One region of the Streptococcus iniae genome, then DNA from elsewhere that is predicted to be linked to it. Evidence: predicted binding sites of a transcription regulator. Region 1 holds the regulator's gene; the other holds the start of a gene.
What was found. Region 1 encodes HrcA, which represses chaperone genes, less so after heat shock. Its sites were predicted from a motif close to TTAGCACTCNNNNNNNNNGAGTGCTAA; they were not measured.
Positions count from the first base shown of each region.

Region 1 (7,544 bases):
AAACTATTTCCCTTGAAAATTAGGACGACGCCTTTCACTATATGCTCTAACACCTTCTTTGAAGTCTTCTTTAAAGGCTAAACTTTCTTGTAATTGTAATTCTAATGGTGCATAAGATTCCCAATCTTGGAAATAACTCTGCCAAACCAACTGTTTCATGGCTGCATAAGAATTTGAAGAACCGCGTCTTAAGCGTTTTAAGACCTTTGCTTCCAAAGCTTCTAACTTTTCAGATTCTGATACGGCATAAACAAATCCATAATCTAAAGCTTTTTCAGCTGATACTGCTTCACCTGTCATCACCAAGTGTGTTGCTCGGTTCAATCCTATTGCTCTTGTAAGCAGAAATAAACCACCTGCATCCGGAGCAAGACCCACATTGACAAATGCTTGAACAAACTTGGCATCCTTACTTGCAATGCAGAAATCTACAGCAAGGGCAATGTTAAATGCTGCACCAGCAACTGCACCATCTGCACATAGAATAACAGGTTTCGGTAATTTCTTAATGGCCAAGGAAATATCCTGAACAAGCTCTGCTATTTTGACAAGCGACTCAATGTTGTCATTGTCCACAGCATTTTGCATCTCAACTAAATCACCGCCTACTGAGAACAGTTTTCCCACTGCTTTAATAACTAAAAAGCGAAGGCCTGCGTCTTTCTCAACCTTTTCAATAGCCTCAAGTATTTCTAAACAAATAGGAATATTGAAACCATTTGAAACATGCGGACGGTTTAAGGTCAATATGGCAAGATCATTATTTTTTTCAAAAATAATGTGTTGATAGTCCATCTTCTACCCCCTTCTAGAGTATCGAAACATATAGTTTTAAAATGAAATAATTTGATTGTCAAACTATCTTGGATTTATTTTACAACAGATAAGTTAATCTTGCAAGAAAAAAATACAGAAAATAAAAAAATAACACTTGTCAATAGGAGATTTCCCATCAAAAAGTGTTATTTTATAGCTATTAGATATCTTCTAAAGCATCTTTCATTTTATCAAAGAAGCCTTTTTTCTTTGGACTTGAAATATCTTCACCACTTGCCTTAGCAAAGGCTTGTAATGCTTCTTTTTGCTCATGATTGAGTTTGGTTGGTGTTACAACTGTAATCGTCACATGTTGGTCCCCCTGACCAGCGCCACGTAATTTGGGAGCACCTTTGCCTTTTAGACGGAAGGTTTTACCTGTCTGAGTCCCTGCTGGAATTGACATCTCCACATCACCATGAACTGTTGGAATATCAACAGTATCACCTAAGGCAGCTTGAACAAAACTAATGTTCAAATCATAGTAGATTGTCGATCCATTTCGTTCAAATTTCTTGCTTGGTAAAACATTCAAGACAACAAAGAGATCGCCATATGGGCCACCGTTAAAGCCAGCTTCACCTTGACCTTGCAGTCTAATTTGCTGACCTGTTTCAACACCTGCTGGAATTTTAACCGAAACTTTGTGTGTTTTCTTTTCATGACCAGTCCCATGACAAGTATGACAAGGTTCTTTGATTTCTTTACCACTACCATGACAAACATCACAGGTAACTTGTCGGCGCATCATGCCAAGAGGGGTTTGCGTATCAACATTGATCACACCTGCACCATGACAGCGACCACAGGTAACTGGGCTTGTTCCTGGTTTAGCACCTGATCCTGAGCAAGTTCCACAAGTTGACTCACGGTGATAGCTCACTTCTTTTTCGGTTCCAAAAACAGCCTCTTCAAAATCTAGATTGACACGGTATTGCAAGTCATCACCTTGACGAGGAGCATTTGGATGACGTGAAGCACCACCGCCACCAAAGAAACTTGAGAAAATGTCCTCAAAGCCACCAAAACCACCTCCGTCAAAACCACCTCCAAAGCCGCCACCAAAACCACCACCTTGGGCACCAGCAGCTCCATATTGGTCATAAGACGCACGTTTTTGAGAATCACTCAAAGTCTCATAAGCTTCTTGAACATCCTTATATTTTTGTTCAGCCCCTGACTCCTTATTGATATCTGGATGGTATTTCTTAGACATCTTACGATAGGCTTTTTTGATTTCGTCCTGAGAAGCATCCTTAGACACCCCCAAACGATCATAGAATTCAGTATTGTTCATAAAATAAGATACCAAGACCGTAAAAAGCAAAGTGAAAATAGGAAATCGATAGAAATTCTGATTTCTATACGGTTTATCTTTTTCACACAACTTTTAGGTCGGGTTCAATTCCTTTCATTGAATTAATGCGTAATAAATCACTGAAAAACAACTCTTATGCTTTTTGCAAGCACTGCTTGTTAAGAGCTGTTTAACTTTTCCTTAAGTACAGGTCTTTCTAGCCAAAAACAGAGGCTGGGGTACAACCTCTGATTTGTGACTTCATCATAAGTAAGTCTGTTAGCTGACACTTACTCATGTGTTTAAACATGTTTTAAGGATTATTTCTCAGTAAACTCACCATCTACAACACCATCATCTGTTGGGTTTGCTTGTTCTGCACTTTCAGCACCAGATGCTGCTTGTTGTGCTGCCGCTGCTTGTTCGTACATTTTAACAGCAAGAGCTTGAGCTTTTTCATTTAAAGCTTCAAGTTTAGCTTTCATATCTTCTGTGTTGCCAGATTCTTGAGCTGCTTTTAAGTCATCAAGAGCTGATTGAGCTTGATCACGTTCTGTATCGAAGCCTTTTCCTTCAGTTTCTTTGATTGTTTTTTCAGTTGCAAAGATAGCTTGGTCAACTTCATTTTTAAGGTCAACTTCTTCTTTACGTTTTGCATCTGCTTCAGCATTTGCTTCAGCATCTTTCATCATACGATCGATTTCTTCTTCTGAAAGACCATCGTTTGATTTGATAACAATATGTTGTTCTTTTTGAGTTCCAAGGTCTTTAGCCTTAACAGATACAATACCATTTTTATCAATATCAAATGTCACTTCGATTTGTGGAATACCGCGAGGTGCCGCTGGAATATCTGTCAATTGGAAACGTCCAAGTGTTTTGTTATCAGCTGCCATTGGGCGTTCTCCTTGAAGAACATGGATATCAACAGCTGGTTGATTATCTGCTGCTGTTGAGAAGACTTGTGATTTAGAAGTTGGGATTGTTGTGTTACGATCAATTAATTTAGTGAAGACACCACCCATTGTTTCGATACCTAGTGATAATGGTGTCACATCAAGAAGAACAACGTCTTTAACATCACCAGTGATAACACCACCTTGGATAGCAGCACCCATAGCTACAACTTCATCCGGGTTAACTGATTTATTTGGCTCTTTACAAGTTTCAGCCTTAACAGCTTCAACAACTGCAGGGATACGAATTGAACCACCTACAAGGATAACTTCATCAATTTCAGATAGTGACAAACCAGCATCAGAAAGGGCACGACGAACTGGAACTTTTGTACGCTCTACAAGATCACGTGTTAAGTCATCAAATTTAGCACGAGACAAACTCATTTCCAAGTGAAGAGGTCCAGCTGCACCAGCTGTAATAAATGGTAAGCTGATTTGAGTTTGAGTTACACCTGAAAGATCTTTTTTAGCTTTTTCAGCAGCATCTTTCAAACGTTGTAAGGCCATTTTATCTTGTGATAAATCAATACCATTTTCTTTTTTGAATTCTTCTACTAAGAAATCAATAATTTTTTGGTCAAAGTCATCACCACCAAGTTTGTTGTCACCTGCAGTTGCAAGTACATCAAAGACACCGTCACCTAATTCAAGGATTGAAACGTCAAATGTTCCCCCACCAAGGTCAAATACTAAGATTTTTTCATCTTTATCAGTTTTATCCATACCGTAAGCAAGTGCTGCTGCAGTTGGTTCGTTAACGATACGTTCTACTTCAAGACCTGCAATTTTACCAGCGTCTTTTGTTGCTTGACGTTGAGCATCGTTGAAGTATGCAGGAACTGTGATAACTGCTTTGGTAACTGTTTCACCAAGATAATCTTCAGCATAACCTTTAAGGTATTGAAGAATCATTGCTGAAATTTCTTGTGGTGTATATTCTTTACCATTTGCAGAAACTTTTTCAGAAGTACCCATTTTTGATTTGATTGAGATGATTGTTTCTGGGTTTGTAACAGCTTGGCGTTTTGCAGCATCACCAACGATGATTTCACCATTTTTGAATGATACTACTGAAGGTGTTGTACGATTTCCTTCTGGGTTAGCAATGATTTTTGATTCAGTTCCTTCAAGAACTGCTACTGCTGAGTTAGTTGTTCCTAAGTCAATACCGATAATTTTAGACATTTTTTATTCCTCTTTAATATTAATTTTTTCTTTTGATATTTTCCTTAGATGGTGGGGACGGGAGCGACCTCATGCAGAGTTCCCTCGTAACAGTTACTAAGGCAACTGTTACTCTCACCACGGAGGAAAATATCGGATCAACTCACTTCGTTCGCTTCATTACTGACGCGGAACAAAGTGCACCTTGTTATCTAGCTTAGTAGTTTTACGACTTTTCGGTCAAGTTGTTTATTGCGACGGGAGCGATTAAAATCACATTTATTTTAATCGTGAGCTAGTAAGTAGCTTAGGCAATTCGCCCACAGCGATTGCCGGTTTCTGATGAGTTACTTTAGCAACCATCAGAAATAGCTAATTATAAACAATAACCATTGCTGGTCTTAATAGACGTTCATGTAATTTGTAGCCTTTTTGGAAGACTTGAGCAATGGTATCTGCTGGATGTTCGTCATCAGCAGGTAAGGTTTGGACAGCCATGTGCAAATTATGGTCAAAACTTTCAACTGTTACTTCTTCAATACCTTCTTCTTTAAGGGCTTGAACTAAGCTTTCTTGAACCATCTCGAGGCCTTTTTTAACATCATCTGTTAAGCCTTCAACTGCCAATGCTCGCTCCAAATTATCTAGACTTGGTAAGATTTTTTTTGCCAAGTCTTGTGAACGGTAGCGTTGCAAGGTTTGACGTTCTTCATTTGAGCGACGCTGAATATTTTGCATCTCTGCGTGTGCACGAAGGTATTTGTTTTCAAATTCATCAGCACGTTCATTAGCAAGTTCTAGTTCTGATTTTTCAGGACTTTCTTCTTGGACTGGCTGGTCAGCTTCTACTTCTTGCTCAACTTCTTCGATAATTTCTTCGTTTTTGATGTCTTCATCATGTTTTTGTGACAAAAGAAGCACCTCTTTCTTTTTTCATTTTAATAGCGCAGCTTTCTACTAATTCACTTCATAGTGATTGCTGTTCAAATAGCGATAGTAGTCTCTCAATTTAACCGCCAGTATTTTGCCGACGACATTAATTAAACTAACATTACGTCTATAATTCATATCAATCGGACCAATAAGGCTGAGCAGGCCAAATCCTCGGTAAGGAATGAGAAACTTGTAGGTCAATAAACTCAAATTAGCAAGTGCTGCTTCGCTACTATCAGCAACTTGTACTGTAGCCATCTCATTTTCAGCCATACTCTGGCGAATGGTAAGGGCTAACTCTTGCTCTTTGTCTAAAAACTGATAGGTTTTAAGACCTGAGTAATCGAGTGCATTGATTTTACCTGAAACAAATATGGTTTCTTGGAAAAGCCCTTTGAAAATATAGTCAAACAAATCCAAAACATTATCTGTTACTGTAAAATATTTTTGCAAAATCTGAGGGATTTCAGTTCTTAATTTATAATGAACATCCATCAACTCTCTTCCTATTAACCGTTGGTCTACAATTTCTTTGATTCGAACCAAGTCACGACTTAGAAAGTTCTTAGGAATAGCAAACTGTACAGTTAACGGCTTTGATTCATCTAAATTCAAAATAGCTAAGGCATCATGATTTGATAATTGGACGATATCAAAAGCGGTTAATTTTTGCCGAGATGGCTCAACATCTAAAATAGCTACCGAGTAGCCTGTCATCTCAGCTAAAACATGACCAGCTTTTGCTAAAATATCTTCCAATCTAAAAGCTTCAAAATCAAATGCTTTGACCAGATGATAAATATCACCCTCATCAATGCTATCAAGATTTAAAGAATGCTCAACAAAGTACTTGAAGCCAGCTGGACTTGGCATGCGTCCACTTGAAGTATGAGCTTTTTCAAGCAAACCTAGCTTTTCCAGCTTAGCCATGTCATTTCGAATGGTTGCGCTACTGCTATCAATGCTGGCTTGTAAAGCTTTTGAACCAACTGGTTCATGTGTTTGCGTGAACAAATCAACAATCAAATTAAGAATGTCATTTTGTCTTTCCGTAATCACAAGGCAACCACCCCTTCCACTCTTAGCACTCACATATAAAGACTGCTAACTTATATTTCCATTATACTCCATATTAAGAGCTTGTCAAGAAAAAAACACAAAAAATTAGCACTCTTTTAAAAGAGTGCTAATTCCTTAATCGTATTGCGTTAATTCCTGATCTTCAATGATTTTTATCAACTTATTTGAATAGTTGCTATCATAAGGATAAATGTATTCACCTAAGGTTTTAGCAGGTTCCTTATAACCTTTTTGAGTAGCAAGTTTACGATAAAGCTCCTTATCCCAAACCTGACCAGATTTTAAACGTCTTAAATAATCTTCAATGGATGTTTGCCAATCTTTATACCTAGCAAATCGAACCTTACTGTTTGCTTCAGCATTAACAAGAGGATGACTTGTTACCAAGAGCACTGATTCTTGACCAGTCCTTGCCTGTAAAGCAAAAAGGTTGCGGTATTTGTGAGATAAAAGGCTTGTTCCATTTTGGCTCTCTAAAAGGGCTTGTCCAATAAGAAGGGATGGTCGAATGCCATAAGCTTCTGCTTGTGGTTTAATGTCTCGACTAATAACCTTTATAAATTCTTCTGTTGTATAAGGACTTGCAACGACTTGTTTTGCCTCTGGTGTTTTTGATTGGAAAATCATCGGAATAATCACACAAAATAGAAAGGCTGCAAATATCACCAAAAACACTTGGAATTTCAGTCTATTTCTCATTTCTTCTCCTTCAATAATGCAATATATTCCTCTAATGACAGATTATGTTTTGTCATATATTTCGCGGATTCCTTACCAACATAACGGTAATGCCAATCTTCATAGCCAACACCCGTGCTGTGTTTTTTATCTTCTTGGAAACGTAAAACAAAACCATAGTCAGGAGCAATTTTTTCAATTTGCTTAACACTATCTGGATAACTTTGGTTAAGGTAATCCGATGTTCCCATATCTATTGCCAAACCTGTATTATGTTCACTGGCTTTAGGAGGTTGTGAATAGGCTTGCACACGTTTTTCTGCAGCTTCTGGGGTTAAACTTGGATCACTAGCCATTTCCTGCTCAATATATGACTGATAAAGTTGCGTTTGTGTTTCAACACTACGATAACCTGAGATTAAATGTTCTTGAGGGTCAATTGCTTGTGCAGCAGCTAAAAACTCCGCAGTTGCATCTGCGATACGTTCATCAATAAAAATACCATTTATCTCAACCACTACAGGATTAAGTTCCTCTTTCATATTTTCTCTATTAATCAAGGTTAATTGCCAATCTGTAGCAGACACCTTAGGCAAATGAGCACCTTTATTTTTTTT
Region 1 covers NZ_CP132230.1:1,739,788-1,747,331, forward strand. The annotation lists gene Q9317_RS08620 (enoyl-CoA hydratase) at 4-795, opposite strand; gene dnaJ (molecular chaperone DnaJ) at 977-2,113, opposite strand; gene dnaK (molecular chaperone DnaK) at 2,434-4,257, opposite strand; gene grpE (nucleotide exchange factor GrpE) at 4,609-5,157, opposite strand; gene hrcA (heat-inducible transcriptional repressor HrcA) at 5,194-6,228, opposite strand; gene Q9317_RS08645 (glucosaminidase domain-containing protein) at 6,364-6,948, opposite strand; gene Q9317_RS08650 (M15 family metallopeptidase) at 6,945-7,544, opposite strand, start outside.

Region 2 (7,544 bases), 1.0 Mb from region 1:
ACCTGAAATCAATTTGAATGAAACCCAAACTTTTAAATTAAATATTGAAGACTAAGAAAAATAAGATGATTTGTTAATACTTACAGCAAGTAGGTGATGATGAGAGACCTATATTCCCTTGACAAATGATTATCATTTTCGATCTTTCTAACTGAAGTCAGTAAGTTAGGAGGTTAGCTCACCTTACGAGCAAAGAGGGAATAATAGATTATTATTCTGAACTAAGGTGGTACCACGAGCTTTCGTCCTTTTTGCGGCGAGGCTCTTTTTGTTTACAGTTATTACAATACTGATAAGGAGCTTGAGATTATGAAATTAAAAGAAACATTAAACCTTGGGAAAACAGCCTTTCCAATGCGTGCAGGGTTACCAAGCAAAGAACCTGTTTGGCAAAAAGCTTGGCAAGAAGCTGCCATTTATCAAAAACGTCAAGAATTAAATGAAGGTAAACCAGCCTTCCATTTACATGATGGTCCTCCCTATGCCAATGGGAACATCCACGTTGGTCATGCTTTGAATAAAATTTCAAAAGACATTATTGTACGTTCAAAGTCAATGTCAGGTTATCAAGCACCCTTTGTACCGGGATGGGATACTCATGGCTTACCGATTGAACAAGTCTTAGCTAAAAAAGGCGTTAAGCGTAAAGAGTTGGATTTAGCTCAATACCTTGAAATGTGTCGTGATTATGCATTAAGTCAGGTTGATAAACAACGTGAAGATTTTAAACGTTTAGGAATTTCGGCAGATTGGGAAAATCCTTATGTGACTTTGAAACCAGAATATGAAGCCGATCAAATTCGTGTTTTTGGCGCTATGGCAGATAAAGGCTATATTTATCGTGGTGCTAAGCCAGTTTATTGGTCGTGGTCATCTGAGTCAGCCTTGGCAGAAGCGGAAATCGAATACCATGATATTGATTCAACATCGCTTTACTATGCAAATAAAGTAAAAGATGGTAAAGGACTCCTTGATACAGATACTTATATTGTTGTTTGGACCACAACACCATTTACAGTAACGGCATCCCGAGGTTTGACTGTTGGCCCTGATATGGACTATGTTGTGGTTAAACCAACTGGTCAAGACCGTAAATACCTTGTGGCTGAAGGACTATTGGATAGTCTTGCAGCTAAATTTAATTGGTCTGATTTTGAAGTTCTATCAAGTCATAAAGGGTCAGAATTAGAGTATATTGTGACAGAACACCCATGGGATACTGAAGTTGACGAATTGGTTATCTTAGGTGACCACGTAACCCTTGATTCAGGTACTGGTATTGTCCATACAGCTCCAGGTTTTGGTGAAGATGACTACAATGTTGGTATCAAATACAAACTTGAAGTAGCAGTAACTGTTGATGGTCGTGGAATGATGATGGAAAATGCTGGTCCAGACTTCCAGGGCCAATTCTATGATAAAGTTGTTCCAACTGTTATTGAAAAACTTGGTGAATTACTTCTTGCTAAAGAAGTCATTAATCACTCTTACCCATTTGACTGGAGAACGAAAAAACCAATCATCTGGAGAGCAGTTCCACAATGGTTTGCATCTGTTTCTGATTTCCGTCAAGAGATTCTAGCAGAAATCGAGAAAACAACCTTCCACCCAGCTTGGGGTAAAACACGTCTCTATAATATGATTCGTGACCGTGGAGATTGGGTTATTTCTCGCCAACGTGCTTGGGGGGTTCCGCTTCCGATTTTCTATGCTGAAGATGGCAGTCCAATCATGACAAAAGAAGTGACAGACCATGTAGCAAATCTTTTTGAAAAAGAAGGCTCAATCATCTGGTGGAAAAAAGAGGCTAAGGAACTTTTACCAGAAGGGTTCACACATCCAGGTTCTCCAAACGGAGAATTTACCAAAGAAACAGATATCATGGATGTATGGTTTGATTCGGGGTCGTCATGGAATGGTGTTATGAATGCTCGTCCAAATCTATCTTACCCTGCTGATTTATACCTTGAGGGATCAGATCAATACCGTGGTTGGTTTAATTCATCCTTGATTACATCTGTGGCCGTTAATGGGCATGCGCCTTATAAGTCAATTCTATCTCAAGGTTTTGTTTTGGATGGAAAAGGTGAGAAAATGTCTAAATCAAAAGGAAATATTATTTCACCTAATGATGTTGCCAAACAATATGGGGCTGAAATTTTACGCCTTTGGGTAACATCTGTTGATACAGACAATGATGTACGTGTGTCTATGGATATTTTAGGTCAAGTCTCAGAAACCTACCGTAAAATTAGAAATACCCTACGCTTCTTACTTGCAAATACAGCTGATTTCAATCCAAATACTGATACTGTTGCATTTGAAAACCTAGCCCCTGTTGATAAATACATGACAATCACATTTAATCAATTGGTAGATACCTTCCATAACTCTTATGAAACATATGATTTTATGGCAATTTATAAGGCAGTGGTTAACTTTGTAACTGTTGACTTGTCAGCCTTCTACCTTGATTTTGCTAAAGATGTTGTTTATATTGATGCAGCTAATAGCCTTAGCCGTCGTCGCATGCAAACCGTATTTTATGATATCTTAGTTAAAATCACAAAACTTTTGACGCCAATTCTGCCGCATACTGCAGAAGAAATTTGGACATATTTAGAATTTGAGGAAGAAGAATTTGTTCAATTGACGGAACTTCCGCAGGCAGAGTTCTTTACAGGTCAAGAAGAAATTATTGAAGCTTGGGATGCCTTTATGGGACTTCGTAATCAAGCTCAAAAAGCTTTGGAAGAAGCTCGTAATGAAAAAGTCATTGGTAAATCACTAGAAGCTCATTTAACAATCTATGCTGGTCAAGAAGTTAAGACACTTTTAGAAGCACTAGACAGTGATGTTGCCTTACTTCTTATTGTTTCTCAATTAACAATTGCTGACTTGTCTGAGGCGCCTTCTGATGCTGTGGCATTCGATGGTGTAGCCTTTAAAGTTGAACATGCTATTGGTGAAGTGTGTGAACGTTCTCGTCGTATTGATCCTACAACACGAATGCGTTCCTACAATGCTTTTGTCTGTGATGCCAGTGCAAAAATCATTGAAGAAAGTTTCCCAGAAGCAGTAGCTCAAGGCTTTGAATCCTAAAAAAGTTTGAGCTAAATGTCAAATACTAAATAAAAAAACAAACAAGACTGAAATTTTGAGTTACAGTCTTGTTTGTTTTTCTTTAACTAGAGCAAGTCGTGAAGCCAAATGATGACGCATTTCTAAAATTGCAATCTTTGTCTTTTAAGCCCTTGTTATTGTGTGATTTGAAATGAAATTTCAATAAGATTATCTGTATGAAGCGTCCTTGTTAACTCTGGATCAATATGTTGTGTATTGATTTTACGTTTGAGGAAAAATTCACGAATAACTTCTAATTCATCTTCTTTGATAGCACGGTATTTGTTAGTAATGAGAAGTTCATAGTGCTTAGGAGCTTTAGTAAACACAACATCTGTGTTGCCAGCGGAATAGACCTCAACAAGTTGAGCATCAGTATTTCGAAGTTGATTTTGGACAAGTTCGGGGTGACTGCTAGTCGTGTTAATTAATCGCATGATGGTTTCTCCTATGGGTATGATATGATGTAAAATGGTTTGTACAATTGGTATGATTAATGATGTCTATCCAGCCACTGCTCAATTCCCCATTTGTGGCTTCCGCGTTTTAGCTTATCAATAGCTTCTTCAACTGGGAACCAAGCGATGGTATTGAAATCTTCAAGTGGCTTGCCAAGAATGGTATAATCAGTCACTTCATAGAGATAGGCAGGATTGTAATAATGAGTGTCACGATGACGGGAATAAAAGTATTCATCAGCTTGACCATAATAATAACCAAGTTTAGCTGAGAAGCCTAATTCCTCAGCAAGTTCTCTTTCAAGAGCCATAATATGGTCCTCAGCAGCTTCGATTTCACCACCAGGTAAGAACCAAGAACCATTTGGTGCCTGCACTAAAACGATGTGACTATTTTCTTTATTTGGAATAACAGCATAGACGCCATAGCGTGTCTGATAGGCTTTGTCAGGGATTTTTTCACCGAAAATTGGAATTGTCATAGGTCTCTCCTTTTCTTTATTATACTAAATTTTCAACAATAAATCTTTGAATAATAATTAATTTGTTAAAAAGATTTCAAAGCAAAAAGAATGAATCCAAAGCTTCATTCTTTTTGCATTTGTGGCTTATTGTGGTGTTTCGTAACTTGTCACTTCATTCTTTTTATTTGATTTAATGACAATCTGACCATTACTTGTCATGATGGCGCGTAAATCTTTTTCGCTTGGATTTTCCAAGTAAAAATCAGTGATAGCATCTTCAATGTGTTCTTGTAGGGTACGACGCAATGGCCGAGCTCCCATTTTAGGATCATAGCCTAAATCAACTAATTTTTCTTTTACTTTTTGAGTCACCTCTAAATGAAGGCCGTTGTGTTCAAGTCTTTGATTAATATCATCTAACATCAAATCAACAATATGTAAGAGATTATCCTTGCTAAGTGCTTGGAATTCAATGATACCATCAAAACGGTTCATGAATTCAGGGCTAAAGAAGTTCCCGAGTTGACCTAAAACAGACTGTGAACGCCCCTCACGAGTAGCACCAAATCCAACAGAGGCTTCGACTTTACCAGTTCCTGCGTTTGATGTCATGATAATGATAGTGTCTTTGAAACTGACAGTGCGGCCTTGTCCATCTGTTAAACGTCCATCATCTAACACTTGAAGGAACATATGCATAACATCTGGATGTGCTTTTTCAACCTCATCTAAAAGGATAAGAGAGTATGGGTTACGACGAACTTTTTCTGTTAATTGACCTGCTTCATCATAACCAACATATCCTGGAGGAGCACCGACAAGTTTTGATACTGCGTGTTTTTCCATATATTCTGACATGTCAAATCGAATCATATTATCAGCAGAACCGAAAAGTTCAATAGCTAATTGTTTAGACAATTCTGTTTTCCCAACACCGGTAGGTCCAACAAAAAGGAAGGAGCCAATTGGTCGATTAGGGCTGCCTAGTCCCACTCTGTTGCGGCGAATAGCTTTAGCAATCTTTGTGACAGCCTCATCTTGACCAATAACATGTTTTTTCAAATCATCTGCCAAATGAACCAATTGAGATTGCTCTTTTTCTTTCAAATCGCCAACAGGAATATTGGTTTTTTGCTCAACAATTGCTTCAATGGTTTTCTCGGTAATAATAGGAATATCCTGATCATCCAATTTTTGCTTTTGCATTTCTTTATACTTGGTAATTTGATCGCGGAAGTATGCTGCGCGTTCATAATCCTCATTACGCGTTGCTTGAGTTTTTAGATTTTCAGCTTCAAGCAAGCGTTTATCAATTTCTTTAGGGTCAACAAAATTGAGTGTTAAGTTCATTTTAGATCCCGCCTCATCAAGAAGATCAATAGCCTTGTCAGGTAAGAAACGATCTTGGATGTAACGATTTGATAAATGAGCTGCGGCTTCAATAGCATCTTGGCTATACTTAACATGATGGTAGCTTTCATATTTTGCCTGAATCCCTTTTAAAATAATAAGGGTTTCTTCAACAGATGGTTCATCTACCTTAACAGGTTGCATTCGCCGCTCAAGAGCGGCATCTTTTTCAATGATACGGTATTCATTAAGGGTAGTAGCACCAACTAATTGCAACTCGCCACGAGCTAGAGCAGGTTTTAAAATATTACCGGCATCCATATTGCCATCGCCAGCGCTACCAGCACCAACAATTTCATGGATTTCATCAATAAATAAGATGACATCATTGCGTTGACGGATTTCATCCATCAGTTTTTGCATACGCTCTTCAAATTGACCACGAATGCCAGTTCCTTGAACAAGACTGACCACATCTAGGCGGATAACTTGTTTATGCTGGAGTTTGTGAGGGACTTCTCCATCAACAATCTTTTGTGCCAAGCCTTCGACAACTGCTGTTTTCCCAACGCCAGGTTCACCAATCAAAACGGGATTATTTTTCGTTCTACGGTTTAAAATTTCGATAACACGCACGATTTCCTCATCACGTCCGATAACCGGGTCAATATCACCATTTTTAGCCATATCTGTAATATTGATACCAAACTCTTCAAGAAGTCCTTGAGGAGCAGGAGCGCTTGTTGTTTGCTGATGGCCTTGTTGTTGCCCGTCGTTTCTAATAGGGGGCTGTTGGTTGTTGCCTTGCGGAGTGTTTGGCAATTGACCAAAGGGTTTAAAATGATTTAAATCACCAAAAAAATCATCAAAGAAAGGACTGATAGAAGAATCTTGTCTTTTAGAATGAAGACCTCCCAAAATTGGATTGTTAGCATCTGTTTTCATAATTTGATAGCAATTTTGACATAAATCGACTTGTTTTTGCTTACCATTTAAGCTTGTATACAAGTGAATGGAAGCTTCGTTTAAGTTACAGTTTTGACAAAGCATATGATTACCTCCAAAGCTTTTTGTGACAGTTATGCCTTTAGTCAATAAAGGTCAAACTTTATACTCATATTATAGCACCCTAAAATGGGAAATCAAGTAAAAAGTTTATTTTTTAGCACTCTTTTAATCAGAGTGCTAATCGCTTGTTTTAAAGTGAAAATCTCACGTAAAATAATCAGAAAAAACTTTCTTTTTGTGTTTGTTTAGACATTTTTATGTTAAAATAATAAAGACAATAAAGGAATAGGAGAATCGAAATGGAATCACATTTGGTGAGAATTATTAACCGCCTTGAATTGATGATTACTGATGGTGGTAATTTAAAAAGAAATTTTGAACGTGATGGTGTCGTCGTCGCTGAAGTGGCATTTTCTAATGACCCAGAAAGCGGACCAGTTTTCACATTGAGAGATGTTGAAGCACGTGAATCATATTCTTTTGATAGCATTGATTTAATTGCAATGGAAATCTACGATTTACTATATTAATCATGTGGAATAAGGGAGCTTACTTTGTAAGTTCCCTTATTTATTTTAAACTTGTATTTTTATTCATTTGATGTTATAATTATTTTTATTCTTAAATTGATACTAATAGGAGTTTATATGAATTTTTCTTTTTTGCCCCAATACTGGGCTTATTTTAATTATGGGGTTATCGTAACCATCCTTATTTCAGCTAGCGTCGTCTTTTTTGGAACAATTATTGGTGTCATGATTACTTTTGCCAATCGCAGTTCTTTTAAGCCCTTAAGTTGGTTGGCTAGCTTATACGTTTGGATTTTCCGTGGAACTCCTATGGTTGTTCAAATTATGATAGCCTTTGCTTGGATGCATTTTAACAACTTACCAACAATTGGTTTTGGTGTTCTTGATCTTGATTTTTCAAGACTATTGCCTGGTATTATTATTATTTCTTTAAATAGCGGAGCTTATATTTCAGAAATCGTCAGAGCAGGTATTGAAGCTGTTCCTAAAGGCCAGTTAGAAGCAGCTTATTCACTTGGTATTCGTCCTAAAAATGCAATGAGATTTGTCATTTTACCGCAAGCATTTAAAAATATATTACCTGCTTTAGGCAATGAATTTATTACCATTAT
Region 2 covers NZ_CP132230.1:594,530-602,073, forward strand. The annotation lists gene Q9317_RS02980 (DivIVA domain-containing protein) at 1-55, shown strand, start outside; T-box leader at 44-253, shown strand; gene ileS (isoleucine--tRNA ligase) at 310-3,102, shown strand; gene Q9317_RS02990 (DUF1827 family protein) at 3,258-3,560, opposite strand; gene Q9317_RS02995 (NUDIX hydrolase) at 3,617-4,063, opposite strand; gene Q9317_RS03000 (ATP-dependent Clp protease ATP-binding subunit) at 4,190-6,445, opposite strand; gene Q9317_RS03005 (YkuJ family protein) at 6,703-6,933, shown strand; gene Q9317_RS03010 (amino acid ABC transporter permease) at 7,051-7,544, shown strand, end outside.
Region 2: a site for HrcA is predicted at 6,558-6,584, ahead of Q9317_RS03000 (ATP-dependent Clp protease ATP-binding subunit). Genes of this name have one in related genera too.